2 regions of the Lacrimispora sp. genome follow, and region 2 is predicted to be linked to the other one. Evidence: a T-box and tRNA genes for the amino acid it is inferred to sense, from the RefSeq annotation. Region 2 holds a T-box; the other holds one or more tRNA genes.

Region 1 (16,636 bases), on a different contig from region 2:
TGCGTTCCGCAGCTGAGTGACCATATCGGATCTGGAAGGTTCTTTTGTTTCATACCAGGACTGGTCTGCCAGATTGTAATAAACCTGATCGATCGTGATCTTTCTGTCCGGGTTGTTTAAGATCTTTACCAGTGCTCCCACGTGATCGGAATGTGGGTGTGTGATGAACCATGCAGAGACACGGCCGCCTTTGCTCTTAATTACGTCGGTCAGGTGTTCCGCATCGATATCCCAGCCGCCATCGATAACGATAAGCTCGCCATTCTTGTCCTGCAGGACCATGGAAAGCATTTGCCGGTTGTCATAATCTGACAGGAGAGATAAGCTGCCTCCGTTAAAAAGTCTGCCTCCATGTCCGATGGCAAGGGCGGGGCCAAATCCCATGGCCTGCGCCGTTAAATCATTTTCTCCCTGAGTTGCTGATACGGTCTGCACGTGAAATGCAGAAAAAACAATGTTAAAAAAGAGCAGGAAAGCTGCTGCTTTTTTCCAGAATTTGAATTCTTTCATAGGAACCTCCGGTTTCAATTAAATTAAAACTATTATATAAGAATCTTCTCCTTTTTAACAGGGGCCGGAGATAAATGTCAGAAAATCTTCAGAATTGGAAAATGTTTCAAAAAGTATACGGTCACTGGAAATCAGATAAAAGAAAAAATGTGTGAAGAGAAGGCAGGCATGTATACTTTCAGTAATTTCGTAAATATTACAAATAAACTGCGTTCCAGATATGGCTGTTCCTGGGACAGGAAACAGACCCATAAGAGCCTGAAGCTGTTCGCTTAAAGGTTATGATTCACAGCCAGACCCCAAGAAAAAATGATACGCAGAAATCCCCATGTTTTTGGCGATAAAAAGGTGATTTTATCGGAAGAGGGAGAAGCCCTGTGCGATGCGATAAAAATGCAGGAGAAAGCCCGTAAAAAGAGGAAAAAACCTTGACAAAAACAGGAGAAACAGCTATAAATGATATAGTAATCGTGTTAATGCGAATAATCGTAGCAAAGTGCTACATTTTAGGAGGAAGATATCAATGAACAAAGCAGAGTTAATCGCAGCAGTAGCAGAGAAGGCTGAACTGTCCAAGAAGGATGCGGAGAAGGCAGTAAAGGCTTTGACAGATGTTGTATCTGAAGAGTTAGTAAAGGGCGAGAAAATCCAGTTAGTTGGTTTTGGTACATTCGAGGTATCTGAAAGAGCAGCAAGAGAAGGCAGAAATCCAAAGAGCGGCGAAATCATGAACATTCCTGCTTCCAAGACACCAAAGTTTAAAGCTGGCAAGGCTTTAAAGGATATGGTAAACGCATAATCCATGAGATTGGACAAGTTTCTTAAGGTTTCCCGTCTGATTAAAAGAAGGACAATTGCCAACGAAGCCTGTGATGCAGGCCGTGTGCTTGTCAATGACAAAGCTGCGAAGGCTTCCTTAAACATTAAACAGGGTGATGTGATCGAGATACGTTTTGGAACCAGTTCGGTGAAAGTTGAGGTTCTTGACGTGGCAGAAACGGTAAAAAAGGATGAAGCAAAGGAGCTGTACCGGTATCTTTAGCTGGAATTCTTATACGTATGATAATTTTCAGGAATATTGGAGCACTCCTCCTAATATACTTAAGACAGGTATATTAGGAGGTTTTTCTTATGGAAGAGAAAATGAGCATCCGCCCTCACAGGCTGACAATAGAAAATCGTGCCTCCGGTACGTTGACGGGAATACGGGAAGTGGTGTCTTTTGACGAGAATCAGGTGATCCTGGATACTGACATGGGGCTTTTGACATTAAAGGGGAAGGATCTTCATGTAAGCCGTTTGACCCTGGAAAAGGGGGAAGTGGATCTAAACGGCAGCATTGAGAGCTTAAATTATTCTTCCAACGAAGCACTGCGCAGATCCGGAGAATCTCTGCTTTCCAGGCTGTTTAAATAAGAATCAGAAGGAGTCATATGAGCGTTCATATCGTATATGAAGTAAAACTTCTGCTCTACAGCTTTTTAACGGGTGCAGGGCTTATGATGACATATGACCTGTTGCGAACTTTCCGTATTTTAGTTCCTCACTCCTATACACTTATAGGGATTGAGGACATGGTATTCTGGGTATATGCCGCTCTGACGGTATTTTCCCTTCTATATGAGCAGAATGACGGCGGATTAAGGGGGTATGTCATCGTTGGGATTTTTCTTGGCATGTTCCTGTATGACAGAATGATAAGCAGGTTTTTTCTAAAGTTCTTGAAAAAGTTTTGGAAATATCTTAAAATGAAAATGCGTATGTTATTCCGTCACAAAAGACGGCAATAGGGATGACTGGTGAATGAATGAATAAGATGGGAAGATCTAGAAGAAAAAGAAAAGACAAATGGGGCAACCGCATGACCCTCATTGGTATTACTTTTGTAGTGTTCAGTCTTGCCGTGACTGTTACGATCAAAGGCGCCACACTGAAGGAAAAGGAGCAGGAGTATGCAATCCGTCTGGAAAACCTTCAGGCGCAGGTGGACAAGGAACAGCAGCGGTCCAAGGAGTTAGAGGACTACCGGGTCTATGTCCAAACCAAACAATACATAGAAGAAGTGGCAAAGCAAAAGCTTGGCCTTGTGAAGCCTGACGAAATTCTGCTGAAACCGTCGCAAAGGCAATAGTGTTTTGCGGGTATCCCTCTATGTCCAAGATACGTGGACTTTATAGGAGAAACCTGTCGTACGATTTTAAATAATGGGTCAGCTGTTTTGACAAATATTTTCCTTCTGTCTGTATATAATGTGGTCTAAAGCATGAAACAGGCAGGAGGGATTTTTGTGTTCAGACGTAAGGCAGCACATCACGATATGGCTGATGTGAATGTATACACGGCTAAAAGATTAAACGACATGGCAAACTCCTTAGGAGAACTTGCGAAAGCGTGCACAGATGAACTGTCAACAGAACAGGGACTTACGAAGGAAGATGGCGTGGCAGCTCTTGAAACAGCGGCAGCCATGGTATGCGCAGGCTGTAATAAATGCTTTGTGCATCCCGGGAAAGAACAGGATAATCAGTATTATCTGCAATATCTGATTCGTGCATTTGAACAAAAGGGGAACGTGGACTACGGGGACATGCCCCGTTTTTTTCTGGAAACCTGTAAAAAGAAAGATGAATACATGGTCCATTTAAACCGGGGCCTTGGACGGGCTACCATGAATCTGGCTTGGAAGAACCGCTTTTTGGAGAGCCGGGATGCAGTCATTGTGCAGTTTAAGGAACTGGCAATGATCTTAGAGGAATTTTCCCATCAGGTCGAACATGCCGTTGACATCACTCCCGAATGGGAGGATGAGGTAAAGCGGGCATTCCGGAAAAATCATATCATAATAGAAAAAATGCTGATGCTGGAATATGAAAACCAGCAGCGGGAAGCATTCTTAACCATGCGGACCATGAACGGACGCTGCGTCACAGTAAAGGAGGCGGCAGAAATTCTGGAAGCGGCAATGGAAGAAGGAGAGTGGACCGTGGCACCGGATGGAAGAAATCTGGTGACAAAACAGTCCGATACCATACGGTTTGTGGAAAAAGGAGAGTTTCAGGTCATCTACGGGGCTGCAAAGGCGGTAAAGACCGGAGAAGAGGTTTCCGGTGACAACTACACCTTTGGACAAGTCCAGCCGTGTCAGGTAATTATGAGCCTGTCAGACGGTATGGGCAGCGGCAAAGCCGCCGAGGAAGAGAGCCGCCAGGTCATTGAACTGACCCAAAGGCTTCTGGAAGCCGGGTTTTCCGCCAGGGCCGCCTTAAAGATGGTCAATACGGTTCTTTTGCTGACCGGTATTTCCCAACATCCGGCAACTTTGGATTTGTGCTGCATTGATTTGAAAACCGGCATTATGGAAGCCATGAAGCTGGGAGCGGCAGCAACCTACATATTGACAGACCGGGGGGTAGAGCTTTTAGAAGCAGGTGATGTTCCCATGGGAATCTTAAATCCTGTGGAACCTGTGCTTTTGTCGAAAAAGCTATGGGACGATAACCGGATCGTCATGGTGAGCGACGGAATATTAGACGCTCTGCCGGCAGATGACAAAGAGTACATGCTAAAGGAGTTCATTGCCAGTATGCCTAAAAAAAATCCTCAGGATATGGCAGACCGGATTCTGCTCTTTGCGAGATCATTTACGGAAAACGCTGCCGATGATATGACGGTGTTGACTGCAGGCATCTGGAAAAGAAAATAATAATTGCAACAGACATGTTTTGCGGGTATATTTATAATAAAGAGGGGAGAAAATCAACTAAGGAAGGTGACAGAATGTACAGAACGATATTGGAGTTTATCAGACGGAACCGGCTGTTGACTCCGGGAGACCGCATCCTTGTGGCGCTTTCCGGAGGAGCCGATTCGGTCTGTCTTCTTGTAATCTTACATGAATTAAAAGAGGTGCTTGGACTTTCTTTAAAGGCCGTCCATGTCCATCACGGTTTAAGGGGCGCAGAAGCAGACCGGGACAGTGAGTACGCAAAGGAACTTTCCCGGTCTCTTGGGGTGCCCTTTTCCTGTATCCGTGTGGATGCGGCAGCCTATGCAAAAGCACACAGAATGTCTGTGGAGGAGGCCGGAAGGCATCTGCGGTATGAGATTTTTGAAAAGGAACGCAAGGCATTCGACGCAGATAAAATCGCTGTAGCCCATCACGCCGATGACCAGGCAGAGACCATTCTTTATCATCTGTTCCGCGGGACAGGGCTAAAGGGGCTGGGGGGGATACGGCCGGTGAGAGACCGGATTGTCCGGCCTTTGCTGCCGGTAAGCAAGGAGGAAATTCTTGCATATCTAAAGGAAAAAGGGATATCTTATTGTGAAGACTCAACCAATTCCCATACCGATTATGCCAGAAACCGGATCAGGGGGATTCTTCTTCCAAAAATCCGGGAACAGATCAATCCCAGAGCCGCAGAAAATATTATCCATGCCGGGGAAATGGCAGCAAAAGCTGATGAGTACCTGGAAAAACAGGCAGAAAACTTTTTAAAGGACTATGGCATCCGGAGAACGGATGAAACTGGTTCAGTCACTGCATATGCAGTCAGAACAGAATTTCTTTTAAAGGAAGATGACATCATAAAGACTTATGTAATCCGAACCATGATCCGGTCGGTCAGGGCGTCCATGAAAGACATTACCATGACCCATGTGGAAAGTGCCGCGGCTCTGCTGTCCGCCCCCAAAGGCAAGCAGGTGGATCTGCCGGGAGGGCTTCTTGCCGTACGGATTTCTGACTGCCTGTGGATAAAGAATAAAAATCAGAAGGAATCTGTGGATAATTCCAAAGAACGGCCCCTTCCTGAAGTTGATTTTCAAGTCTTTCCTTATAAAAAAGGTCAGGAAATTCCCAAAAACGGGTATACGAAATGGTTTGATTATGATAAAATCAAATGTGCACTCTCAGTGAGGTATCGGAAAACAGGAGATTACATGACACTGGCCGGAGGCGGTAGAAAAACCGTCAAGGCATTGATGATTGATGAAAAGGTTCCCAGGGAGGAACGTGAAAAAATCCCATTAATTGCGGATGGTTCCCATGTCCTCTGGGTCATCGGATACCGGATCAGTGAATACTATAAGATAACAGATGATACCCATACAGTAATACAAATGCAGTTAGACGGAGGAAAAGACAATGGATGATAAGATACGTGTATTGTTATCAGAGGAAAAAGTGGCAGCAAGGATTAAGGAAGTTGCAGAACAGGTCAGTAAAGATTATGAAGGAAAAAAGCTTCATCTGATCTGTATATTAAAGGGAGGCGTTTTCTTTACCTGTGAACTTTCCAAACGAATCAGCTTGCCGCTTACCATGGATTTCATGTCCGTATCCAGCTACGGGTCAGGTACCGTATCAAGCGGGATCGTAAAGATCGTGAAGGATCTTGATGACCCCATCGAGGGAAAGGATGTGCTGATCGTTGAAGATATCATCGATTCCGGCAATACCTTATCCTATTTAATTGAGGTATTAAAACAAAGAAATCCAAACAGCATTGAGCTGTGTACCCTTCTTGACAAACCGGAGCGCCGGGTGAAGACACAGGTACAGGTCAAATATACCTGTTTTACAGTACCGGATGAGTTTATCATAGGATATGGTCTTGATTACGATCAGATATACAGGAATTTGCCATATATTGGAGTTATAGAACAGCAATAAGGAGGCAGCATGTTAAAACAACAGCAACCATTTAAAGGCTTGGGATTTCTGCTCCTTCTGGTTATCATGCTTTTATTTGCCAGCAGGCTTCCCCAAAAAAGCGGAATCATCACCAACCAGGAGTTGATGCAGGCAATAGACAATGGAACCATAGCCTCGGCTACGATCAGGCAGAACGATCCGCCCCCAACCGGGAAGATTGAGATGACCATGACCGATGGCACCACAAAACAGGCCAATGTATCCGATGTGATTGGAATTCAGGACCGTTTGGACCGCAGTGGAATCACTTATACTGTGGACGCCGTCCAGAAGGAGAATTTATTCCTGACCATCACACTTCCGCTGATACTTACGGCAATGGCTATGGTATTTTTATTTATGGTCATGAATGCCAGGGCAGGAGCCGGAAGTGCCAATTCCAAGATGATGAATTTTGGCAGGAGCCGGGCACTTCTTGCCAAGGATGCCAACAAGGTGAATTTCAGCAAGGTGGCAGGTCTTGAAGAAGAGAAGGAAGAGCTTGAAGAAGTGGTGGATTTTTTAAAGAATCCACAGAAGTATACGAATGTAGGCGCCAGAATCCCAAAGGGAATCCTTCTTGTAGGACCTCCCGGAACCGGTAAGACCCTTCTTGGCAAGGCAGTGGCCGGTGAAGCCGGAGTGCCGTTTTTCTCCATATCCGGATCGGATTTTGTGGAAATGTTTGTCGGTGTAGGTGCATCCCGTGTCAGGGATCTATTTGAAGAAGGAAAGAAACATGCGCCCTGTATCATATTTATCGATGAAATCGACGCCGTAGCCCGGCGGAGAGGAACCGGTATGGGCGGAGGACATGACGAGAGAGAACAGACGTTAAACCAGCTTCTTGTAGAGATGGATGGGTTTGGTGTCAACGAAGGAATCATCGTTATGGCAGCGACCAACCGTGTGGATATTCTGGACCCGGCCATCCTTCGTCCCGGACGTTTTGACCGGAAAGTAGGCGTGGGGAGACCTGACGTAAAGGGAAGAGAAGATATTTTAAAGGTACATTCCAAGGAAAAGCCTTTGGGAGAAGATGTAGATTTAAAAAGGATCGCCCAGACCACATCAGGCTTTACGGGTGCTGATCTTGAGAATCTGATGAATGAAGCAGCCATTTATGCGGCCAGACACAGCAAGAAATTCATCAATCAGGCCGATATTGATAAAGCGTTTGTTAAGGTCGGCATCGGAGCCGAGAAAAAGAGCAAAATCATAACCGAAAAGGAAAAGAAGATCACTGCTTATCATGAAGCAGGTCACGCCATTCTTTTCCATCTTCTTCCGGACCAGGGACCGGTTCATACCATTTCCATTATTCCAACGGGAATGAGTGCTGCCGGCTATACCATGCCATTGCCGGAGAATGATCATATGTTCAACACCAGAGGAAAGATGCTGCAGGATATTATGGTGGATTTAGGCGGCAGGATCGCAGAGGAAATCATCTTCGGTGATATTACCACCGGAGCATCACAGGATATTAAGCAGGCCACAGCGCTGGCCCGCGCCATGGTGACCCAGTACGGCATGTCCGAGCAGGTGGGCATGATCAATTATGATAATGACGGTGATGAAGTCTTCATTGGACGGGATCTGGCCCATACAAAGAATTACGGCGGCCAGGTGGCCAACACCATTGACAATGAAGTAAAACGAATCATTGATGAGTGCTATGAGAAGGCAAAAGAGATCATCTTGAAACATGAAGATGTACTTCATGCCTGCTGTAAGCTGCTTATGGAAAAAGAAAAAATCGGCCAGCAGGAATTTGAAAGTCTGTTCTCTGCTCCAGCAGAAGTGATATAAGCTTCTGAAGGCTTAATGAAGATAGAAGTGCAGAGTCGGGTAAAATGTCTATGTTTTTGCCTGTGATTCTGCACTTTTTTGTAACCTGTCAAAGGGCTGGGGAAATGTGCATAAAAAATCATATTGAAAAAAATGATGTTTGTGCACACTTATTTTGCAGAGCATGGTATATTTATAAACGTAAACCCCCCCAATACATTATATAGTTTTTGCTACACCCCATAAGAAACGAAATACCTTCTCCGAAAAACGGTCAGCTACCCCGCTGACCGTTTTTTCTATCTGTTTATTGGAAAAAGGCGGGTTGTATATTTAAGATCAATCAGATAAAATAGAATTTATAGAAGCAGAGAAAGGAAATGGAGATCCTATGTGTTTTCAGTCAGAAGCGTTAAACACAGAAGCGTTATTTACCGATGAGACAGAGAATTTCCGTTTTCCGGCAGAGCCGGCGAAGGGAGAAGAAGTGCGGTTTCTTTTCCGTACGGCAAGGAATGATGCGGATTGGGTTTATTTTATAGAAAAAGGAAGTGACCGTGAGGCAGCCATGGAAAAAGCCGGATCCGATGGGCTGTTTGATTATTATGAATACAAAATAGTGGTTGGAGCTGATCCGGTTTTTTATTTCTTTCGGATAGAAAAGGGAGCAGAACGCTGGTATTACAACCGTCTGGGGCCTTGTAAGGAACCTTTGGCCTCCTGTTATTTCCGTGTGGTTCCGGGCTTTTCTGTGCCGGACTGGGCGAAGGGGGCGGTGATGTATCAGATTTTTGTGGACCGCTTTCGCAATGGAGATGAGAAAAATGATGTGACTGACCGGGAATATATCTACATCGGAAAGCCGGTTACTCATGCGGGAGACTGGAGGGAATATCCGCAGCAGATGGATGTGGGACATTTTTACGGCGGAGATCTGCAGGGGATATGGGATAAGTTTGATTATTTAAAGGCCCTCGGAGTTGACGTGATCTATTTGAACCCTGTTTTTGTCTCACCCTCCAATCATAAATATGACTGCCAGGACTATGACCATATCGATCCCCATTACGGAGTGATCGTAACGGATGGAGGCGAGGCGGTAGATCCGAAAGCCGAAGATAACCGGAATGCTGCGAAATATATGATCCGCACCACAGAAAAGGAAAATCTGGAAGCCAGCGACCTGTTTTTTGTCCGGTTTGTGGAGGAACTGCACAAAAGGGGGATGAAAGTCATTCTCGATGGAGTATTCAACCACTGCGGATCCTTTCATAAATGGCTTGATGGGGAACGGATCTATGAAATGTCGGGAAATTATGCGCCTGGGGCATATGTGTCAGAGAACAGCCCCTACCGCTCCTTTTTTAAATTTTCCGACGGCCGGGGCTGGCCTTATAATGATTCCTACGAAGGCTGGTGGGGCCATTCGACCCTTCCAAAGCTTAATTATGAAGAATCCCCGGCCTTATATGAGGATGTTCTTCGTATTGCAGGAAAATGGGTGTCTGCGCCTTATCATGCAGATGGCTGGAGGCTTGATGTGGCAGCGGATTTAGGCCACAGCAGCCAGTATAACCATGACTTTTGGAGAGCCTTTCGAAAAACGGTAAAAGAGGCGAATCCAGAGGCTCTTATTCTGGCAGAGCATTATGGAGATCCGTCTGCCTGGCTGAATGGAGATCAGTGGGATACGGTCATGAACTATGATGCCTTTATGGAGCCGGTCAGCTGGTTTTTGACCGGAATGGAAAAGCACAGCGATGAAAGCAGTCCGGCTCTGTTTGGAGACGGAGAACGTTTTTTTAAGTCCATGAACGAACACATGAGCCGCATGATGACCGGTTCCCTTTTTGCTGCGATGAATGAATTATCAAACCATGACCATTCCCGTTTTCTTACCAGAACCAACAGAAAAGTGGGGCGGTCGTCTACCCTGGGACCGGAAGCTGCCTCTGAGGACATCCATTATGGAATCTTTCGGGAAGGTGTCATGATCCAGATGACCTGGCCGGGGGCGCCCACCATTTATTACGGTGATGAAGCCGGTGTATGCGGCTTTACGGATCCTGATAACCGGAGAACCTATCCCTGGGGCGATGAAAACTTTGAACTCATTGAATTCCACCGGTATATGACTGCCCTTCATCACCGGCTGCCTGCGCTCCGGCTGGGGTCCTTAAAGCAGCTTTTGGCTGAAAAGCACCTGATTTCCTATGGGAGGTTTTATAAAGACAGTATCTGTGCCGTTGCGGTGAATCACTGTCAGGGAGAACGAGATGTGGAAATACCGGTATGGCAGCTGGGGGTAAGGGACGGGGAGACGATGACAAGGCATATGTTTACCTTTGGCAGCGGCTACAATGCAGGAGAAGTTCCCTATGAAGTAAATGACGGCCGGATAACCGTTCGGATGCCGGAAACGAGTGCGGTTCTGCTGTCCGCAGATCGGATTGAAAAGTTATAAATTTTGCAAAAAACCCTTGATTTTTGCTTGTCCGTATGATAAAATAACAGACGCTTGTTAATAAAGCATGGGCGGATTCCCGAGTGGCCAAAGGGGGCAGACTGTAAATCTGTTATCGACGATTTCGAAGGTTCGAATCCTTCTCCGCCCACTCCATATAACGGCAGGTGACTGCGATTATATATGAGAATGCCGGCGTGGCGGAACTGGCAGACGCACAGGACTTAAAATCCTGCGGGACTTACCTCCCGTACCGGTTCGATTCCGGTCGCCGGCATTTAGGGTGAAGATATCTATCATTATTTGATGGGTATCTTTTTTTGTTGGAATGACAGCGCATAGGCACCATGGCCCAGCCTGAAAAACTGTATGCATGACTGTAAAAATTGTGTAAATTGTGAGTAAAGTTTGAAAAACTGCTGTAAAAAGATGGTAAATACGCTATAACTATCTGAAAACGGTCCGATATACAGATTGGATCCTTATGATCTTTAGGGATTTTAAAGCACAAATCATATATTGGAGGTTCGTAAAAGATGAGCAGACGCCGAACGGGAATTAAAAAGGAATTGGTCATGTTTACCATAAGCTGTATTACCTGCATTGTATTTTTACTGTCTGTAAGCTCCATTTATCTTATCTATGATACGGCTCATAAATCACTGGCTATGAGTCTTGAGGAAACGTCGGAACTGGTTTCAGAAAAAATCACGCAGCAGTTAAAGGAGTATTCTATCATAGCGGAGTCCATCGCGCTGTATGAGAAAGGAAATGCAGAACGGGGAGGTAACATCGGCATTTTCCTGAACATTTCCAGCTCCCAATACGGGCTGAATAAGATCGACATTATTTCCTCTGATGGAAAATCCGTTGCGAACGGGAAAGCCTATGATGATAATATTGCATACCAGCAGGCAAAAAGCGGGACTCCGTTCTTATCAGATCCGATCATTGGAAAGGATTCTGTCTCCTTTCAGTATGCCTATCCATTTGGGGACATTGTGGTGATTCTTGAATTTCCTTACTCTGTGTTTGAAAACATCATTGCTGATGCAAAGCTGGGAACTACGGGAAGTACTTACATATTGGACCGCAATGGAGCAAAGGTGGCAAGCGATGACTTTGCTCTTGTGATGGCAAAACAAAACAGCGTGGAAGATGCAAAAACAAATCCGAAGACATACGGTGAGATTGCGGAACTTGAAACGGCGATGATTCAGGGAGAAACTGGTTTTCGCTTTTATGAGGAAGGCGGAAAAAAGAAAATCGGTTCCTTTACGCCCATCAAAGGCACCAACGGCTGGTCGGTCAATGTAACGGCTCTTCAATCGGAATTTATGTCCGGAATAAAAGTGTCTGTAGTCAGTGCGATTGTTCTGGGACTTCTTTCTCTTGTATTTGGTGTTCTTGCGGTTTTAAGAATTATAAACCGGATTACCAGACCCATTGGAAATGTAGTAGATTCTCTTAAACGGCTTTCCGGCGGAGATCTGAATATGGAACTGACCATTGAAAGAAATGATGAGATCGGGAGTATCGCAGAAAAGATCAATGAGATGGCTTTTAAATATAAGGAGATCATTCAGGATATCTCCTGTTACCTGCAGGAGGTTTCTTACGGAAACCTGGCAGTTCAAAGCAGATGTGAATATCCGGGAGAGTTTAACAGCATCCGGACGACCATGGAATCCATTTCCCTGCGTTTGAGTGAGACTCTTAAAAGTGTTCAGCTGACAGCAGAAGAGGTCAACAGCGGAGCAGAACAGGTAAACGGTGCTTCCCAGGCCCTTGCTTCGGGAAGCGAAGAACAGGCAGTTGCAGTTGAGGAACTGAATTCTTCCATACAGGCAGTATACCTGCAGGCGGAAAAAAACGTGGAATATGTGCGCATGGCCTCCGCTTATACCAGCCAGTCCGGGAAGAAAGTTGATGCGGGCAACCAGCACATGGAAAGTCTTCAGGCGGCAATCGATGAGGTGAGCTTATCTTCCCAAAAGATATCCAACATTACTAAGATCATTGAAGACATCGCGTTCCAGACCAATATCCTGGCCTTAAATGCTGCCGTGGAAGCAGCCAGGGCGGGTGGCTTTGGTAAGGGGTTTGCTGTTGTAGCCGGAGAGGTCAGGAACCTGGCGGAAAAGTCCGCAGAGGCGGCAAAACAGACGTCTGAGCTGATTGAACAATCCGTAAAGGCAGTTTCAGAAGGTAAGAGACTGACTGGGGAAACCGGACGAGTCTTTCAGGAAATTGCAGGACAGTCCGTTCAGGTGGAACAGGCCATGAAGGAGGTAGAGGCTTCCTCCATGGAGCAGGTGCGGGCCATCGATCAGATCAATCAGGGCTTATCCCAGGTCTCTGCAGTTATTCAGGCCAATGCAGCCACGGCCGAGGAAAGCTCCTCTGCCGGGGAAAAGCTGGAAGAACAGGCGCGCATCCTGCAGATGGAGGTTGAAAAGTTTAAGCTTTGCAATGGACCGGTTGAAGAAGAGACGGAGGAGACAGAAGAAACTGATCAGGAGTTAGAATGAGACGGGTTCCTTTTTGTATTTTGTATTCTGAGTTATTTTTATTATAAATTCCCGGTTTTTAACTCATACTAACAAAAAATGAAAAGAGGGAAATCTATGAACGCAGATGCCGAATTACTGGATTTCATTTATCAGAATTCTGAGATGGGTGTAAAAACCGTGAAACAGCTTTTATCCATGACAGATAATAAACCCTTTCAGGAGCATTTAGATGCAGAACTTAAGGAATATAGTCAGGTTCATGAAAAAGCAAGGGAGCTATTAAACCTACATGGACGAAAGGCAAAGGATGCCGGGGCATTGGAAACGATGATGGCCTATCTGGCCATTGACATGAAGACTCTTAAGGATAAGTCTGTTTCTCATATGGCAGAGATGCTGATTCAGGGAGGAACCATGGGGATCATTGACTGCAACAAGCGGATCCGGCAGTATGAAGGAGAAGCAGATAAGGACATTCTTGCGCTTATGAAGGAGCTGCTGAAAGTGGAAGAGGATCATATAGAACGCCTAAAGAAGATGCTTTGACCGCCTGTTCAGGGAAGGGCGCAAAATTACAGGGGAAAAAAGGAGCTTATGCATCACAGAGAAAATTAAAATTCTCTTGAAGCATAAACTCCTTTTTCTTAAGCCTCTGTTTTCCAGAATCCGTGAAGATTGCAGTAAGCATAAGCGGTTTGGGGAGAATCGCCTTCCTCTAGAGTGAAATGGGCAACCGGTTCGCAGCCATCGCCTGAATTCACCCTCATCACACAGCCGGCAGCCGTATAAAGGCATACCCAGGTGATGCTGTGTTCTTCGGACATAGGGTGGAATACACTTCCCACTTTTACGGTTACGTGATTTCCGTCGGTTTCTATGACAGGAGCATGTTTTTCGGCTGCCCCGTCAGAGGTGTTTGGCTCAAGAATGTCAAATGGTTTTAAGCTGTCTGGGATTGCGGCATTCGGGGTCCCTAAAATGGCTTCCAGAATGATGTTGCGGTTTTGGTCTGTCATAAATACAGGTTCGTTTTTCATGAGGCTCCTCCAATCTTGTTGATATCATTTATCAGAATTCCCAAATAGAGGCAGAAACATAACACCAACTTTTTCCATTCCCCTTGACTGGGGCCGGTATTTTCTCAATGACTGAGGTCATGTCATTTTTTTCTCCAGTTTATTAAGTTCTGGATAAATATGGCTGGTCATGCTGCCATAAAAAAGAAAACCGGATGCTGTGAGGAAGTGACATTGGGAAAACCCTCCATTTTAAATAGGGTCAAAGAAATAATAATCCTTTTTATTATATTTTTTACATAATTTAGAAAACTTCCCTTGACAAGAAGAAGGAAATCCTGTAAAATAACTCATGTTCCAACCGGTTGGCCCAGATAGCTCAGTTGGTAGAGCAGAGGACTGAAAATCCTCGTGTCGCTGGTTCGATTCCGGCTCTGGGCATTGTGCCTTTTGCACATTTGAAATACGTTTTAAAATTCCTTGCGGGTGTAGTTCAATGGTAGAACACTAGCCTTCCAAGCTAGATACGTGGGTTCGATTCCCATCACCCGCTTTAAGTGTGGCAAGCCAAGATAGATGATGCATTCTTCTGTTTTGGCTTGTTTTTTATCATATATGCGGACATATAAACTAATATTTGGAGGAAACCATGAAACGGAATTTTTTATTTTCTCAAATTGGGTACAACTATTTACCTGCCACAGATATAGAAAGCGCGATTCAATGGTATGAGAAGTATTTAGAACTGAAACTCGTGGATAAATTCGAGGACAGAGGCTCGATGATCGCCATTATGCATTATCCTCATAAACACGCCATTGCACTGGTTCTGATAGAGACCAGGGAGCGTTGTCCGCTGTCTATTATAAGGAATGGTTTACCCCATCCCGTATTTACCATGAATTGTCCCGATATTGAATATACCCATCAGCAGTTGAAGGAACGCCACATAGAAGTTCAGGATATTCATTCCCTTGGAGATGGGGAAGCAAAATATTTCTACTTCAAAGATAACCAGGGTAATTTGCTTGAAGCGGCCTGGTCCAAATGGGATCCGGCGGATGAGTTAAAGGAAGGTTTCTTGAAGTGAACATAGTTTGAAGACAAAAGCAAGACTTTCACCGATAACCTCGGAATATAGATAAGCCGGCACCAGGATGCGAATCCCGGTGCCGTTTTTTTGTCCGGCAAGGGGAGATACAGGTTTTGATTCTTCCGGGCCGGTAATGTTTGTGTATAAATCGATTCTGTGGGTATTCTAAGTTTGTAAGTACCTGTTTGTAGTATGAAAAAAGAAAGGAAGACCATATGAAGATGAAATTACTGAAAGTCATGGCAGTAGCGGTAAATTTGTTTGCATTATATGTATTGACGATGGCAGCATATTTGACGTTGGAATTTATCAAATCCCAGCCAACGGTTGAAATGAAAGGGAATGGAGAACTGGCCGGAATAGAAGCCGTGAAGTGATTTAAAAAGGAATCTTTATATCGCCCAGACATTGAGGAGACAGAAATGTCTGGGCGTGTCTAATAAGACGGGCAATAATAGTTTGGGTAAAAAGAATAAAATTATACATTGTGTGATACGTGGAAAAAAGGATGAATTTTATTCTGAATAATTATCACGAGACAAGAACATGCAGCGTAAACTGTATGAAAGGTATAGTTAAATCCCTTTAAATATTCTTATCTCCCTGCGGCTGCTTTGCAAAAAAGGCAGAACAGCCGGTTCATACCTGATTCTTTTCTGAAACACCCGTCGACTGATCATTGACGGGTGTTTTTCATAAAGCTATTTGGCAATATACATGGATTCAGGCGTCCACTGCACGCTGACGATCTGGTAAAAGCCGGAGCCCATAATGCCGTCCTGCACATAGCAGGCGGGGAAAACAGCAGCAAGGGGGAGCAGGAGAGCCTGTTTGTTCACCAGCTGTACCGAGGCTTCTTTTAATAATCTCTTTTTCTCGTCCAGATCCTTTGCAGCCAGTGCACCAAACAGCGCATCCTCATATTCTTTTGGATGGGCCATCATGTTTAAGTAGTTAAGGCCCTTGGAGGAATACAGGCGGATGTAGTTGTTGGTGAAATCCATTTTGGAAGCACCGGCACCGGTGATCAGACCGCCGTCATAGATTCCTTCTGCTTTCTGGGAGTTAAAGTCAGCCAGCTCAATGGTCTTGATATCCGCCTTGATGCCGATTTCTGCCAGGGAAGCCTGAAGGAGTACGGCAATGTTGTTATTGGTGGCAATGGTGCTGATCGTGGTTTGAAAGCCGTTTGGATAACCGGCGTCAGCCAGCATTTTTTTTGCAAGTTCCGTATCATACTCGATAAAGTCAATGTCTTCGTCATAAGACCAGGCCCCCGGAGTGCCGAACTGTGTGATTGCAGAACCTCTTCCGCCCGTAAGAGAATGGGCGTAGCCCTCCCAGTCAATGGCATGCATCACGGCCATTCGGACATTCAAATCGTAAAACGGCGAGGACTTGTCACCGCTGCAGAACATCACATATTTGATCTGACCCAGGTCGGGGGCTTCCTGTGCAATGTTCTGGTATTTTCCGTCAAGCTGTGAAATAATGGTGGAATCGTTGGTTGCAAGAAGATCGATCTCACCGTTCATAAATGCGGAAAGCTGAGCG
Region 2 (16,636 bases):
ATACAGTGCCTCTGCACACTCTGTATAGGCCCTCTTCACATGATGGAGCTTGTGGAAGGGCTGGCTGATGCCTGCAGCGATTGCAAGTCCATACGTATCTGCCATATAGTCCTTTACCCCTTTATATAGCGTGGCGGTTCTGGAGTCCACCTCCATATCATTCTCGGCGCCTGTGATGATTATCAGCTTTTCCCGGTAATAAACAGGTGTAATAAATACATCCTTATTCAATTCTTCCGGAAAGTTTTGAAGAAGCTCCGTATATATTTCTTTCATACTTTCTTCCCCCATCTGATCCGCTTTGCAGTTCACAGCAAGCATCCGGTAAGACGGCCAGGGAACGATTTCTGATTTCTTTAATGCTTCCTCAATGCTTTTCACATTAAGCTCCCCTTCGATCAGGCTGGCTACCAGCAGCTTTTTTATCTGCCGGTCCTGGTCATCTGCAAACCGTTCCAACCGCTGAAGAGGTTTTGCAAAGGCCACTGCCGTCATTCTCACACCGAACAGAATAAGGGCAAAGCCTGCCAGTACGGCAAAAGAAGCAAAAATAAAAACAAAAGCATCTCTTTGTACCTCTGTCCCATTGTACCCGACCAAATAGGTCAGACCGCTGATATCCTCTGTTCTTTCAATGATATGATATCTCTCTGTGCCGTCGTTATAAAAGCCTGAGCCCCTGGTTTCACTGTCAAGATATGCCTTTGTCATACCGGGACTTGTCTCAAACAGCACGTTATCCCTGCTGATAAGAGAAACGTCATATCCCAACTTTTTATAAGCCTGAGACATCTCCTTTAACTGGCTGCTGTCAAGTTTGATGGTAAGAAGCCAGGACAATCCGCTGATTCCCAGTTCCTTTTTTATCACCAGGCGAAGGCCGGAAGTATCCACCGAATTCGTGGCCCGCATACTTCCGGTTACGGGAATATGGGATTCGGGCCGGTTTAACCAGTAGACCGATAACAGCTTATTCTCCTGTTCCTTTAAAAACTCCTGCACCTCTTCCTTATTTTTCATCTGATCAAAGGAAAACATACCATAATTATTAAATACCCAGCCGTATTTTACATTTATAAATTCGTAATCCTTAATGTATTTTGCCATAAAATAATTGCCTTCTATCATCCGCTGTGCATGCTTTAAATTACTGAAAGAAGAAAAAGGCGGCGTCTCCTGCCTTATCAGCCACCGGACATCATCCCCATTAACAGTCTCAATATAATACTCCTTTAAGGAAGACAGAATATTTTCGTATTCCCGTGAGATCTCGTCACTGTAGGAGCTTAACGCCATCTGGTTTTTGGAGGTTTCCGCTTTTATATATATATTGAATGAAACGAGCCCCATGACAAACAAAGGCAGCGTCACTAACCCCAGCAATCTCACAAACACCTGCTTTTCATAGGTCAATGAGCTAATTATTTTTTTTATCCATTTAATCCCCAATTTTTACACCCCTTTAGTTCTGTTCTTCTGCAATTCCCCTGTTACAGGTATTCCTATAGAACGGTAGAAACAAAGGCTGCGCCTTTGTTCGTATTCACGCAGCCTCTGTTTCGTTCTATTTTCCTGTTTCGATGCGGTACACGCCGATCTTTTCATCATAAAAGGCATTGATACCGCAGATATAAGGCACTAATGCATTGACTTCCATAACAAAATTCCCCTCCGGCGTAACATATGGTTCCCCATCCATGAGATTTTCTTTCCCGTTTACCAGAAGATGGGTCCTTCCGGCTTCCGCTTCTACCGAATTCTCCCCCGATACCAGTACAAGCTTCCTCTCTTCCGGAATATAGGTATAAGAAAATGCATCCGCCCATTCCAGCTTCAGCCGTTCCAGGATACATAAAACCGCCCCCCAGATACTGCCGTTTTTGTTTACGCTTCTTACGCCTCTTGTGTCTGGCTCCTGACCATTAACCAGAATCTTGCAGTATCCCTCATCCTCCGGCTGGTATTTGCAGGCATCCGCAAGAGGGATGGAAGGAAATGCCGGTTCCGGCTCCGGAGCATTGACCAAATACTCCTCATACCACCTTACCGGACCCTTTTCCGTCAGTGGAGAGGTATCTATGGGAATACTCTCCCAGGAAAGGCTGGCTTGAGGGACCCCTTTCATCTCCGCCTTTACTATAATTCCCCCTGATTTTCTGGTAGAACGGACAAAAACCCGGTTCACTCCGCATTCCGAATATACATGCTTTTCATGAATCACACTGTTATCCATGCCAAAGCCTGCGAACCGTCCGCTGTTATAGCCTCCCAGAAAGATTCCTTCTCCCTCTACCGAAAAATCAATCCGTTCTTCACATAGAGGACAGACTCTTCCTTCTTTGTCCAATACTTCCACATCAATATAAGCAATATCCGCTCCATCTGCATACATCCCCTCTGGAGAGGTATGCAGTCCAAGACGTAATATAGCAGGTTCCCCAGCCGTATGAATCACATCTTTTGCCGCCAGCCTGTCATCATAATCATATCCATAAGCCTCGATCACCCCGTTTTGTGTCACATCTACATTGGGAAAAGGAAAAATAAAAGTATCCTGCGGCTTTTCACATACCCCTGCCTTTTTTCCGTTCACAAATAGTTCGATCCGTTTGATGCTGTAGCTGCCGGTTACATAAACGGTCTTATGTCTGGGATCTCTATATTTTATGATCCCGTTTTCTTCCCAATAACTGCCGTTAAAGCTTTTCTCCACATACCGGTAATTGATCCCATCCTCCGGCGGATAATTCCAGTGTCCAATAATTCCTATTCTGGGAACCTGGGACTGCATGACTGCAAAAACGTTAAAGTTCTGTTTTTTTATACGAACAGGATCCACCCGTCCGCTCATACGGCCGTTTTCACTGAATGACTGGCGTCCGTGCTGGGCAGAATCCGTCCAGCAAAGGGCTGCGCAGGCACTGTAATAATTTTTCCCCGAAGCACCGCCGATCCTGTCATGAAAGAATTCACTGTAGCCTTTGGCAGCCGTCAAGGCAAGGTCTTCCGAGGTCAGATCATAAAAATCCAGTCCAACCTGCTTCTTCCCGCCTTTTCCAAGCCATTTATTTTTATAATCGAAATCCGGTGGTGTAAAATCATCCCATATCCGCCTTGGCGCTTCTTCCCTTGCATATTCTGTTTCCGTCACAGGACCATGTTCCGCCAAAAAGCGGGCTGCGTGGCGGTTCAACATGGTTCCTGTATATTCCGATTCATTCACTACATCCTCTGTATTCAAGGTACGGCATCCCATAAAACGGCCTCCCCTGGGATCCAGCGTTTCCTTTAACAGACGCATCTCACGCATGTGTTCCTTGCTGATGGAGTTATTCCCTGCCTCCCAGAAAAAGATAGAAGGATTATTACGGAAGAAGATGATCACATCTCTCATCAGCTCCACTCTCTGATCCCATTGCCTTCCAAAATTCTCTCTTTCCTTGTCTCCCGCAGGCTGAGTACATACCACTCCATGCCGGTCACAGGCACGGATATCCGCCGGTGAGGCAGCCACATGCATAAAACGGAGATGGTTGCTGTTGCTTTCCCTGATCCACATGGCATCCTGGTCCTTCAGCCATTCCGGTGCGATCCCGATTGCCGCCCATTCATTCGCTGCCCGCTGTGCATAGCCTGTCAGCCATACAGGCACCCCGTTTACAAGAACGCCCTTGTCTTTGTCATAGCCAACACTGCGAAAACCGGTTTCGATCACCATAGCATCCACCTGCTGCCCGTCTGAATAAAGCTGAACCTCTACCCGGTACAGATAAGGGTCTTTTATACTCCAGAAACGCACCTTTTCCTGAGGAGACAGCGCAGAGATTACGGAAACCGACCTGGATTTTGTCTCGGTCTCCATTACCTGATCTTCCTCATTGACCGGCACATACTGGTCTGCCTCCTGATCCCAGATATAAGCATCCCGTGGGGTTACGGAAAGTTCTGTTTCCAGCTCTTTTGCCGGTGCCACCTTCTGCTTTTCAGAACGGAAATGCGCAACTTCCCTGCCGTTTAACTCTCTGACAGTAATCTCCAACCATGCCGTCACAGCCCTTGTGCTCTCATTCCGTATCTCAGCTTCCACCCCTATCTGAACACGCTTTTGCTCCAAACAGTAATTCTGCCCGTATACGTAAACACCCTTTGTCCGCAGATTGCTGTAAAGAGGAAGCGTCAGATAGACCTCCGGCTTAAAATGAAGCTTCAGGGGCCGCGTAATCCCTCCTACCGACGGATTAAAATCATTGCAGTTCCAGAAAAATCCGACTCCCCTTTTATACCCGTCCGCTTCCTGGTCCTGAGCCACCAGATAACTGCCCGGAACCACCTCCGGCTTATTCGGTGTCTCCCCAATACAGAAATCAATATTTCTGGTGGAGGTGTTGTCCGTGGCCACCGCAATCAGATTGGGGGTATCGTAGCAGATCCAGGGAGTCAGATCAAATCCGAATGGCGCAACTCCTGCTTCATAATATCCTGCCATTTTTCCATTGATATAAAGATAGCATGTCTGGCGAAGCCCCTCAAATTCCATAAAAACCTTCTGCCCCCGATGCTGTTCAGGGACTGAAAACCACTTTCTGTAAAAGGCGGCCGTCCGCTTCTGTCCGCTTCCCGCGTCCTGAATCCGGTCCTTAAATAAGTCTTTGTCATTGAAGGTGTGGGGAAGCGTTACCTCTTCCCAGCTTTCTTCTGTATACTCTTTCTCATAGAAATAATGTCCGTTTTCATCACGTGTCTTTTTTAAAGCCTTTTCCATTGGAAATACATCCGCCAGAAGAAACTTCCATCCGTTGTGAAAAAAATATGTTTTCCCCTGTACCTTACCTTTCGGTATCATAATCCTTCCCCGCTTTCATCTAAAATTATTAGGGTATTATATCCTCGGTACAGTTCTTTGTAAATAATCATTTTCTATCCACTTTTACTCTCATTTGACTCTTAATGGTCAGGTTTTGGTCCCATTTTTTCTTTCAATTATCAATTTATGCCTTCTTTTTTTGATATGCTTTTTCTGTCCTTATGAAATTCCAGAAAGGGCAATGGTGCCATCAGTCCAACTCATACACCTTCAAATTCCGGTAATCCGCTGTCAGAGGTGCTAACTGGCGAAAACCGATTTTCCCTCCTTTTAACGGTTCTCCATAGGTACTTCCATCGTCATCAAATGCAAACACGGTCAAATCATTGACGGAGAAGCTGATGTGGTCTTTGTATTTTCGGATGCTGATACGGTAAAAATCATTGGCATCCGCTGCATCCGGAATGGGGTCAGCGCCCTGGGCCACCAGATGGAATCCTCTGCTCTTTCTTAAATTGCAGGTATGAAATGCTCTCTCATCCGGTTCCTTTCTTCTGAAATAGGAAACGTGAAACCCATTGATGTCTCCGCTGTGATATTGGGGATATTCCCCTGTACGTAGAGAAAGAGAAGGATCAAAAAGGTCTTTTCCCTCTTTCCCGGAAGCTGCAAAAAACAGGATGCAAAGTCCCTGATCGGTCACAGGCTTAAACTCCCAGGTGATTTTTATATTTTCCGGAAAATCCACCGGGCACCAGAGCACATAATTGGCCCGCTGTCCCATCTGATCATCCAGCTCATTTTTTAACCGCATCGCTCCATCTTCAAAACTGATTTTCGCCTTCCCCTCAAGAACGAACCCCTCTATGTCTTCCTTTTTTGCCAGAGGATTGTCATAGATCAGCCTTTCCTCCATCAGCCTTGCATATCCGTTTGCTTCTTTCATTGTAATGGTCCCTCCAATTATTTTACTTCCTGTGTGATGGAATAATTATACCTCTGACAGCCATTATTCTCAACCGTTTTCCAAAGGACAGCTTTGAAAACCAGACGCTTTTGAGCGTTTATTTTCCTTTCCATATAATGTACAATATGGTAAACTATTGGTAGAGCAATCATTCATAGGAGGAACCTGCATGCAAATGCAATATACCCAAATTATAAATAACGAAAGCGTTTTGGGAATCATTCGCCGCTTTTGCAGTTATATAGATACAAGACTTACAGAACATGGCACGCACGTGGCCTACATTATTTACCGGATGATCCGGAAAAGCGGCCAGTATACCGAAGAAGAACTTCGTAATATCTGTTTCACCGCCCAGCTTCATGACATCGGAGCCTTTAAGACAGAAGAAGTTTCAAGAATGCTGCAGTTTGAAACCAAAGATGTCTGGAACCATTCCTTCTACGGATATTTATTTATCCATTATTTCTCCCCACTAAGAAAGTTTGCGCCGGCAGTCCTGCTTCATCATATCGGATGGAGCTTATTAAAAAAGCAGGATTACATAAGCAGGGAACTAAAGGACCTGGCCCAGCTCATCCACATAGCTGACCGGATCGATGTTTCCATGTCTCTGGAAAACAGGACCTGGCAGGAAACACTTCACATGCTGAACAACGGGAAGGACATTACATTTGCCCCCCATATCTTAGAGCTTGCCGCAGATTTGGATTTTCAGGGTTCCATCGATGATGCCTGGAGACATGACCCCGAATATTCGGATTTTTTATGCAGAATTCCTCTTTCCGGAGAAGAGATTACCGGGTATTTAAAGATGCTCGTCTTTATCATTGATTTCCGAAGCCACTACACCGTAACACATACCATAACCACCACCAGCATCAGCTATGAGCTTGGAAAACTTCTATCTTTAGATGAAAAACAGCTGAATCTGGTTCTTTGCGGTGCTCTGCTCCATGACCTGGGAAAAATTGCCATTCCCGTTGAGATTTTAGAATTCCCGGGCAGATTAGCGGATAAGGAAATGGCAATTATGCGGACTCACGTAGACTTAACAGAAGAAATATTCGGAGGTATGATCGATGAAGCCATTGCGCGCATTTCCCTTCGCCATCACGAAAAGTTAAACGGCACCGGATACCCAAAGGGCCTGACTGCCAAAGATCTGACAACCGAAGAACGTCTGGTTGCCATCGCGGATATTATCAGTGCCCTTACCGGGATAAGAAGCTATAAAGATGCCTTTTCCACAGACCGGATCTGCACCATACTCCTGAATATGAAAAAAGAAGGGTTTCTGGATTCCCATATCGTGGATATGGCAGTCCTTAATCTGGACAGGATCCTTGAAACCACCGCAGACCGGTGCCGTCCTGTCCTGAACATCTATGAAAAGTTCCGGAAGGAATACGATCAGTTTTTAAGGCTGCGCTCCAGCAGCGAAAAAATCAGCTACGCCATTTCTATCCAAAAGCCTCAGCCGCCTTCCTTCTGGCCCTAAAAAAGGGCTGGTGCAAACGTCGGTTCCACCGATTTGCACCAGCCCTTTTCTATTTATTTTACAAATACTTTCACAAATTTTTTCTTTCCGCGCTTTACTACAACTCCTTCGCCGGATAACTGCTCCTTTGTAAAAAGGGCCTTCACATCGGTTATCCCTTCTCCGTCAACAGTAACACCGCCCTGCTCCACATTGCGTCTTGCCTCAGAACGGGTAGGTGCCAGACCGGATTTCTGTAACATGGTCAGGATATCCACATTTCCATCTGTAAAATCAGATTCTTCCAGCTCGCAGGCTGGCATGTCAGCCGCATTTCCTCCGGTAAAGAGTTCTTTCGCACTCTTCAGTGACTTTTGCGCTTCTTCCTCTCCATGCACCAGCTTTGTCAGCTCATATGCAAGGATTTCTTTTGCCTGATTGAGCTGGCTGCCTTCCCAGCGTTCCATCTCATTGATCTGCTCAAGAGGCAAAAAGGTAAGCATACGCAGACACTTGAGTACATCGGCATCCGCCACATTTCTCCAGTACTGGAAAAAGTCGAACGGGGAAGTCTTTTCCGGGTCAAGCCATACGGCACCGGACTGGGTCTTTCCCATCTTCTTGCCTTCGGAATTCAACAAAAGGGTGATGGTCATGGCATGGGCATCCTTGCCTAACTTGCGGCGGATCAGCTCCGTACCGCCAAGCATGTTGCTCCACTGGTCATCTCCGCCAAACTGCATGTTACAGCCGTAGCGTCTGAACAGCTCATAGAAGTCATAGCTCTGCATGATCATATAGTTAAATTCCAGAAAGCTGAGCCCTTTTTCCATACGCTGCTTGTAGCATTCTGCTGTCAGCATGCGGTTTACGGAAAAGTGAGGGCCAACCTCCCGGAGCAGTTCCACATAATTGAGCTCCATCAGCCAGTCGGCGTTATTTACCATAAGCGCCCTGCCTTCAGAAAAATCAATGAAACGGCTCATCTGCTTTTTGAAGCAGTCACAGTTATGCTGAATCATCTCCACCGTCATCATCTGACGCATATCACTTCTGCCCGATGGATCACCAACCATTCCGGTTCCTCCTCCGATCAGGGCGATGGGCTTGTTTCCTGCCTCCTGCAGGCGCTTCATCAGACACAGTGCCATGAAATGTCCAACATGAAGGCTGTCAGCCGTAGGATCAAAGCCAATATAGAATACGGCTTTTCCTTCGTTGACCATCTTGCTTATCTCTTCTTCATTCGTGACCTGGGCGATCAATCCCCTGGCTTTCAGTTCTTCGTAAATCGTCATAACAATTCTCCTTTTAAATACAAATAAGCCCCGTCCTTTCAAAAGGACGAGGCTAAAATCTCGTGTTACCACCTTAAGTTCATAAACAGCTCACACTGCTTACCTTTTTGAGTACCTGATCCGATACTCTAGCACAATAACGGGTGCAGGAATCCGTCACAGCCTACTGGGCGCTCCGCCGTTGGGTGTGAAGCTCAAAGATGTATTCACAATCCGCTTTCCACGCGCCTCTCATCGACCGGCTGCTTTCTGTGTGGTCCATCGCACTGCTACTTGTTCTTATCAACGCTTTTAATGGTATATGAAGTTATTGATTAGTATATGGATTTTTTTTAAGTTTGTCAAGGGCATTTTAAACATCTCTGTACTCTTTTATTTTATCCATGCCCCCGTTTCATTGACTCTGTAACCATCCGGTGTGACCGTATTCATCAGACATGCTCCGCTCTGGTCCAGATAATACCAGTGGCCTTTTACATAGATCCAGCCAACTGCCATGGAACCATCCTTGTGCATATAATACCAGTTTCCATCGGATAAGACCCACTCTGTTTTCATGGCTCCGCCAGGGTCCATATAGTACCAGATTCCATTGATCTTATTCCAGCCGGTGGTCATATATCCGTCCTGACCAAAATAGTACCATATGCCGCTGACCATGGCCCAGTCTTCCTTCATAAAGGTGCCATCCGGCTTTTGGAAGCGCCAGCCTGCCAAATCTTTGTTCCAGGCTCCTTTTGTCTCCCTGGAATGAGCCTTGTTGCCATAGTCTCTGTCAGAATCGGAATCAGACCCGGAATTCTTTCCCTGATCCACCGGTTCCGGCTCTGGTTCTGGTTCCGGTTTTGGTTCCGGTTCTGGTTCTGGTTCCGGTTCTGGTTCCGGTTCCGGTTCTGGTTCCGGAGCCGGATTATCTTTGCCGGGAAGGATTCCACCGGCACCTGCTTCTGCAATGACACTTCCCTTTGCAGGGCGCAGGAAATCACCAAATACGATTTTTCCGTCAACCCGGAAAAAGCAGTCGGCCGGGTCCAGAGATACAAAGTTTTCCGGCCCAACGGCGTTGGCGCCGTTCTGGTAAAAATAATTATTTTCCGAAACCTTTGCAGCAATTTTATCATCATATACTTTGTGTAAGGAGGCGCTGTAGGCTTTTGAACGGAAGGAAACATTATTCCTTGCGGTGCCGTCCGCCGTCAGTTCTCCGTTGGCATCCGTTTTATACGGACTTGGACGCATAATAAAGTTGAAACGGACATTATCAAAGGAGGTGTTATTTTCAATGATCAATTCCCCAGGATTAAAATTATCCGTAATGCCGTCAAGGTTGTTATGGAATGCAATGCTGTTTCTTAGAACATGAGGCACTTCCCTGCCCTCACCGCCCATTTTAAAGCCGTTGTTTCCATTATTATAGGCCACACAGTTTTCAATGATGGTTCTTCCGTTTGGCCCATCAGCCAGAGTGTTGTAGGTATCCCAGCCGTCATCTGCATTGTCATGGGAGACACAGTTCAAAAACCGGTTGTCGTCTCCGGAACCGGACTTGGCTGCAAATCCGTCCGCATTGATTTTGGAACCGTCAACATTGTCAAAAGATTCACAGTTCTCAACCAGATTATAAGACGGCCATAAGGACCTGCTTCCTCTCTTCTTTGTGATCGTAAGGCCTGCATCGCTGGAAGTGTTATGGATCAGTGAATCCTTAAACACATTGTGGCTGCCATGGATCATTACGCCTCTGCTTCCTTCCACCTTTTCTCCATCCACATCAAGTCCCGACACATCCCAGTAATCAGAATCCAGTACAAATATCTTGCCGCTTCCTGTGATCCTCACTGCTCCCTGTGCTTTTAAGGCTTTTCTTGCTTCTTTATTTCCTGATGAAGTCAGAGGAATCGTCACCGCATCATAGGTTCCCTCTGCCATATAGATGGTTCCTCCCGGAACCAGGCGGCTTACTGCCGACTCCACAGACATGGGTTCCTCTTTGGTCCCTGCTGCCGCATCCGTTCCTTTTGGAGAAACATATAAGTCCTTTCCGTAGCTTTCCTTTTGGACCTTTAAGGTCTGCACCTTCTCCTTACCGGCGTCCGCACCTTCAAAAGGAATAAAACGCAGCTCAAATTCAGCTTCCTCTCCCTCAATCACAGCCGGATAAGAAAATTGTACGCCTCCGGTAACCGGTTCCCCGGAAGCTATCATCTTTCCGTTCTGGCTGACCGACATGGTGCCTGACTGATTGGTCAGTGCCTGCACGGTATAGGATGAACTGTTTGTATACGCTGCGGAAGCCACATTTAAAGAAGCTCCTTCGCTGTCCGGTGCCACATAAGCCGGCGTTTCATCCGGGTCTATCACATCACTTAGATCCAGAGAAATATTCTTTACCGACATTCTGGCATTTCTGGCTGCGAAAAATCCCACATACATGGTTTCCCGATCGAGATGAGCCACGATATTGGGTGTTACATTTTTATCCGCAAAGGTATAGGACGTAACGGCCTTTCCTTCCTCGTCCAGATGAGACAGGAAAAATCCTTCATCCGTCCGCTCCAGCCTTAATTTCATCTGGGTTCCGTAATAGTTGGAAGTAAAGGGTGCATCCGAAGGCGCATATTTTTTATCTGCCTTGGAAACCGATTTTTCAAAGGTTGCCGTGGTCTTAACTGATTTTAAATTTCCTGCCGGACTGTTGACTCCGTAGCGGGCAGCGGCCAGAAGATTTAAATCTGCATTTAAGGACTTGGAGGCTGCCTGAATGCTGAGCATGACCATATTGGACGCCGCTGGATATTCTTCATATCCCTCCTCTAACGGATTCTTTCTCGGACTTCCGTTCACATCACGGACCATAAGACCTGCCCCCTCCTGCAAATTGGCCTTAGACCCTTCCTCCGGTCCTAACTGTTCCACGGTAACATCTGCGGTCAGAGAGAAATTCTTACTGGCAGGAACCTCTGTGTAATAGAAGGTCAGCCCGTCATGTCCCGCCTGTAATTTTCCGCCTCTGGATTCCAGCACCACATCCTGGACCGGCTTTCCTTCCAGGTTCAGAGGAATATCCGTTCCTATGGGCCAGGTATCATTGGTTCCCACCTTATCCGGAAGTATGTTGGACTTGAAATTCAAATCTGTAGACTGGCCAAATGCAGAGGATTTCCAAAGCTGTTCTCCTTTTGACCCATCCCAGACAATCTCCGGTCCGCTGTTGGTCCAGTGGAATGGCCCGGTTCCGTTTAACGCCTTTCCCCAGCTGTCTGCAGCTTCTACCCGGAATGTATGGGCAGTATTTAAATCAAGTCCTGTCACATCGTAAAACAATTCCTTAGTGGTATAAGCATCGTTTACGTGATTGAAATAATCCCCCTCGGCTTTATAAACCGGCTTTCCGTCTACATAAATACGGTAACCATATATGCCGGATTCATCCGCAGGCTCCTTCCAGGTCAGTCGGATGGTTTCGCCGCGCCTTGCAGCCTTTAACCCATGATCCCCCCAGACAGGGGCATGAAAATCGTATTTTTTTATGGTTTTTACAGTTGCCTCCTCGTAAGCAAAGCTATCATCCGTATCTGTAAATGCTTCTAAAACCACTTCACTTTCATCCTCCAGCATCCGTCCTATGGTCATTGACAGATCTTCTGCCTCCGGCTTTTCAAACTGATAATTATATACCGTATCCACCAGTTCCCCATCCACATAGGCACGGTAACCGCGAACTCTCGGTTCAAAAGCCTTTGCCGATTGAAACCTGGCCGTTCCCCAGGTATACCCGATTCCAGAGAAAGTCACCTTACTGTTTGAAGGCTCCTTTAAGTTTATGGATTCTCCAGAAGACGTAGTAAACTCAAAGCGGGGACCGGCAATCTTATTTCCCGGCTCATCCACCGCATATACCACAAACACATAATCAGTTCCGGAGGAAAGACCGGTAAGCTCTATAGAGGCAGCAGGAACCGGCTTCGTCACATCAATCAGCTCATCATTTCGATAAGTCTCAACAATATACCCGGAGACTTTACCGCTGCCGGATATCTGTTCTCCGTCCTTAGCAGCAGGCCATTTTAAAGTAACACGGTGCTCTCCCCCGGCTCTTATGGCCTCTGATGCGCTGGCAGCCGTTAAAACCTCCTCCGGCCACACAGGTTTTGCCATGGAATTATAGGAGTTGACGGACTGGGTGGTAGTTCCTGTAAATCTTAGATCATTGCTGAACTTTATGATTCCCCAGGCTTTATACTCCGAAGCAGAAGCATCCTCCTCCTTCTTTTCAATTCCCTTCCAGTTCATGACCACATTGTGAAATGTCACATTGGACGCTCCCACGATATTCTCCGATTTCTTTGCCAGAGCCTTGTTAATGTTCGTAAAGGTAATATCCTGAAAATAAAGATTGTGGTGGGTGTGCCACGTTTTATGAGGTTTTTCATAATCAACGTCTGCCACAATGTCAATGGTATTCTTGGAAATGGTATCTGCAGTAATATTGTAAGCGCTGATATCATAGAATTCCGCCGGCTTATCTGCCGGTTCCACTGTGGTGGACTGGTTGACATCGCTGTAGGTGGTGTTAAATGTAAACACCTTATCCGCATTTCCTACCGCACAGTCACGGATTAAGACATTGTTCACACCTCCTCCGTTTACGGGTGCACTCTTAAAGCGGAAAGGCATATCACTGTGATTTAATACATTGTCTTCCACCAGCATGTCACTGATCCCGGCTCCGGTATGGCTTCCCGCCGCGATTGCACCTCCATGGCATTCCCTGAAAAAGTTATTAAAGGTCCAGATTCCGCTTGACGGCTTTTGTTCCGTATCCTGTACACCTTTTCCCATTCCGGTCGCAAAATTGACGGCATCATCTCCCGTATCAAAAAAATTATTATAGACCATGGCATTCTGTGTGTTTCCAAGCTCAATGCCGTCTGCATTGTTTGCATCGTATGTAATATACTTGACATTTTCCGAGACCACATTTTCACTGTCTAAAACTGCAATGGTATGCATAGCCGGATTTTCCGCTGTGATCCCTTCAATATAAACACCGTTCACATTCCGAAGGACAATCAGATTGGGTCTGGTGGAATACGCTGCAGTCTCATTCAATCCTTTTCTGATTCCATTGTCATACGCGCTTTTCGCCAGGATTCCCAAATCCATTTTGTCGTTCTTTGATCTGCCCACCCAGCGTTTTAGTCCATACTTCCTTAACCCCTCCTCATTCCAGTCAGGATCACCGTCCTTTCTCTGCTGATAGTAAGGCTCATAGCCGTCTCCGCTCACCTCTTTTCCGGCACCGTACTTCCATCCATTTCCGTAAACCGTTCCTTTTCCCACAATACGGATATTTTCAAATCCCCCATTTTCATCTGCACTGTAGGTATTGATCAGCGCCCAGGACCTGGTATCTGTGGAATAGGGATAGAGAAGGTAATTCTGGTCATAATGGCTGACATCCGGTGATCCAAAAAGAACGGCTCCTTCTTCCAGTTCCAGAGTCATATGACTCTTTAGATACAAGGCTCCGGACATGTATATCCCTTTTGGTATCACTACCTTACCGCCCTCGCTGCAATCATCAATGGCAGCCTGGATGGCTCTGGTATTCCTGACCACAAAAGCCGCCGCTTCCTCATCAAGGGATGTGTAGCCCTTTTCCACCGGCTCAGCCCCATAGTCCTTGATATGAAATACCTCCGGTGCTGCTTTCGTGGAACAGCCAATAGAGACCCGGTCTCCCAATTCGTTCCCCTCTGCGTCAACAGCCACCACGGAGAAATCATAACTGGTTTCCGGCAACAGCCCTTCTGCCCGGAATGTATGAATATCCACGTTTACCATATCCACGGACCGATTCTCATAGTAGTCATAAAATGCCTTCATATAAGTATCCGCCCAATCCGCATGTTCTGCAAAATTACTTCGCGCATCTCCGATTTTCTCCCCATCCCGATACACATTGTAATTTGCAACTTCCTCATAATTTTCCGGTTTGTCCCAAACCAGAGTGACCGAAGTATCGTCGCAGGCAAGCGCAGGAATTCTCAGACCGGTCACCTCCCAGCTTCCCTCCGATTTTTTAAACCTTGGTTCGGTCTCCGGCAAGCCCATGGCTTCTGACGGTGTTGCAGGATTTTCCAAAGACACCTGTGCCTCTGATGATGTGGCCACGTCTTCTGACCTAAAGCTGTCAGCCTCTGATGGCGTCGCCTCCGGTCCAGGAATTGTTACCGGCATTCCGCTTGCATTTGACGGAGTCGCAGGCTTTTCCTCAGCCTGCCCAAAGGAAAACTCCGCATAAGCAATTCCCCCTTCTGGCACTAAAAACGGCAGCAGCATGGAAGCCGTCAGAGCCAGGGCCAGGGCCTTTTTACATCGTTTCCAGTTAACTCTCATTATGGTTCCCTCCCAAATAATAGTGAAAGCGCTTACAGACTCATTTTACATTCTGTTTCCCAAGATTTCAACCAAAGTTTACAATATGCTTAATATTTGTTAATTATATATATAATTATTTGTATTATTTTACTATTATCTTTTGTAAAATAAAATATTCGTAATATATATTATCCATATTATTTGGATTATTTTCGTCATGTTTTTATGCATATTGTTGGTTAATCGCTTACATCATTTACGTTTTATACGTTGGAATTCTTTTCCTAGCTAAACAATCTTTAAGACAGCCGTCCGGTTTCCGTTAAGATTTACTTATTATGATAAAACCAATTCAATTATCATGGAGGTAGACTATGATTGAGGAAATCTTAAAGTATAATGACACGTTTGTTAACAGCGGCTTTTATAAGCACTTCGCTTCCAACAAATACCCCAAAAAAAGACTGGCTCTCATTACCTGCATGGATACCAGACTGGTAGAGCTTCTCCCTGCTGCCCTGGGTCTGCACAGCGGAGATGTGAAACTGATAAAAACAGCAGGCAGTATGATTATAAATCCTTTTGACAGTACCATACGAAGCCTTCTGATCGCGATCCTGGAATTCGGAGTGGAGGAAGTCATGGTCATCGGCCATACAGACTGCTTATCTGCCACGATTTCATCAGAAACCATTATCACCCATCTGATCCAGCGTGGAATCGAGCGGGATACCATACAAAAGCTTAAGGAAGAGGGGTTTGATCTGGATTCCTGGCTTCAGGGTATGGACAGCATAAAAACAGCCGTAAGACAGTCAGTCACTTTACTGAAGACCCATCCCCTCATTCCGGATAATGTGATAATCCAGGGGTTCCTTATGGATATATCCTGCGGCAGGCTCTCTCCAGTCTCTTAACTCAAAAAGGCCCAATCCCCGGCAGGGGATCGGACCTTTTTGATTCTGTTTTAAATTCAATTGCTGATGGATGGTAAATTGCTTAAATTATTACTTTCACTGCCATCCGGTAAGGACTTCAAATACTCATTGCCGTTTCTGGAAGCTACTCCCACGCCTTCGATACCACCCTGCTTTGCCAGCTGCACGCCTTCTTCTTTATCTAGCACCGTTCCATCTGACAGCTTGTATCCGGTAACACGTCCGCTTTCCTTCACCAATGCAACGATTTGTTTTGCATCGGCCTTGGGTACCGGAATATCATCCAATGCCATCATAGGCAGATTGTTTGCCATAGATGGCTCTTTATTATCTGGCATCATCGTTACCTCCCGCATTATTTTAATGGTAATAATACTTCTTTTCCTGAATGTCTGCTTTCTTGATTCCTTATATCCTCTCAATCCTAGTGTCTCTTTTCTGTCTCAAAATATGCAAGACAAAAAACCGGTTTCTCTGCACAAGAAAAAACGGCAGAATGTCTTCCACCGTTTTTTCTTTAAACATTTTATTTTTAGGATTCTAATAAATAGACAGTCAGCTAATGTAATTAATTCTCTTTCTTTGGTGCAGTCAGCTTTAAAAGCAGCTGGGAAATACCGTAAAGTAAAATCATTACGACAAAAATACCACCCATGCCAATACCCATTAATTCTAATGCCTGAGTTACGATATCTGTCATTGTTACCTCCAATCCCCCCTTACGGGGCAGCACATTTCATTATTTATAAAGTTGCAATCAGTTAC

Evidence for each region. A T-box is a leader RNA that pairs with one kind of tRNA and senses whether it is charged. The one in region 2 lies ahead of tyrS (tyrosine--tRNA ligase), so its partner is inferred to be a tRNA-Tyr.
Region 1: it encodes a tRNA-Tyr, which carries the amino acid that the T-box ahead of tyrS (tyrosine--tRNA ligase) is inferred to sense. The anticodon was not compared.

Annotation. Positions count from the first base shown of each region.
Region 1 covers NZ_JBKVXF010000005.1:17,642-34,277, reverse strand. The annotation lists gene ACLTWA_RS15805 (ComEC/Rec2 family competence protein) at 1-510, opposite strand, end outside; gene ACLTWA_RS15800 (HU family DNA-binding protein) at 1,007-1,309, shown strand; gene ACLTWA_RS15795 (RNA-binding S4 domain-containing protein) at 1,313-1,552, shown strand; gene yabP (sporulation protein YabP) at 1,642-1,926, shown strand; gene yabQ (spore cortex biosynthesis protein YabQ) at 1,944-2,300, shown strand; gene ACLTWA_RS15780 (FtsB family cell division protein) at 2,318-2,641, shown strand; gene ACLTWA_RS15775 (SpoIIE family protein phosphatase) at 2,798-4,213, shown strand; gene tilS (tRNA lysidine(34) synthetase TilS) at 4,288-5,664, shown strand; gene hpt (hypoxanthine phosphoribosyltransferase) at 5,657-6,184, shown strand; gene ftsH (ATP-dependent zinc metalloprotease FtsH) at 6,194-8,017, shown strand; gene ACLTWA_RS15755 (glycoside hydrolase family 13 protein) at 8,388-10,460, shown strand; tRNA gene ACLTWA_RS15750 (tRNA-Tyr) at 10,530-10,611, shown strand; tRNA gene ACLTWA_RS15745 (tRNA-Leu) at 10,652-10,737, shown strand; gene ACLTWA_RS15740 (methyl-accepting chemotaxis protein) at 10,997-12,991, shown strand; gene ACLTWA_RS15735 (hypothetical protein) at 13,088-13,519, shown strand; gene ACLTWA_RS15730 (desulfoferrodoxin family protein) at 13,618-14,010, opposite strand; tRNA gene ACLTWA_RS15725 (tRNA-Phe) at 14,358-14,430, shown strand; tRNA gene ACLTWA_RS15720 (tRNA-Gly) at 14,472-14,542, shown strand; gene ACLTWA_RS15715 (VOC family protein) at 14,639-15,079, shown strand; gene ACLTWA_RS15710 (hypothetical protein) at 15,298-15,459, shown strand; gene ACLTWA_RS15705 (ABC transporter substrate-binding protein) at 15,784-16,636, opposite strand, start outside.
Region 2 covers NZ_JBKVXF010000001.1:1,682,070-1,698,705, forward strand. The annotation lists gene ACLTWA_RS07995 (helix-turn-helix domain-containing protein) at 1-1,389, opposite strand, end outside; gene ACLTWA_RS08000 (glycoside hydrolase family 2 protein) at 1,565-4,843, opposite strand; gene ACLTWA_RS08005 (DUF1961 family protein) at 5,055-5,750, opposite strand; gene ACLTWA_RS08010 (HD domain-containing phosphohydrolase) at 5,941-7,272, shown strand; gene tyrS (tyrosine--tRNA ligase) at 7,326-8,549, opposite strand; T-box leader at 8,589-8,844, opposite strand; gene ACLTWA_RS08020 (fibronectin type III domain-containing protein) at 8,922-14,951, opposite strand; gene ACLTWA_RS08025 (beta-class carbonic anhydrase) at 15,308-15,850, shown strand; gene ACLTWA_RS08030 (DUF3892 domain-containing protein) at 15,907-16,212, opposite strand; gene ACLTWA_RS08035 (OadG-related small transporter subunit) at 16,440-16,571, opposite strand; gene ACLTWA_RS08040 (sodium ion-translocating decarboxylase subunit beta) at 16,633-16,636, opposite strand, start outside.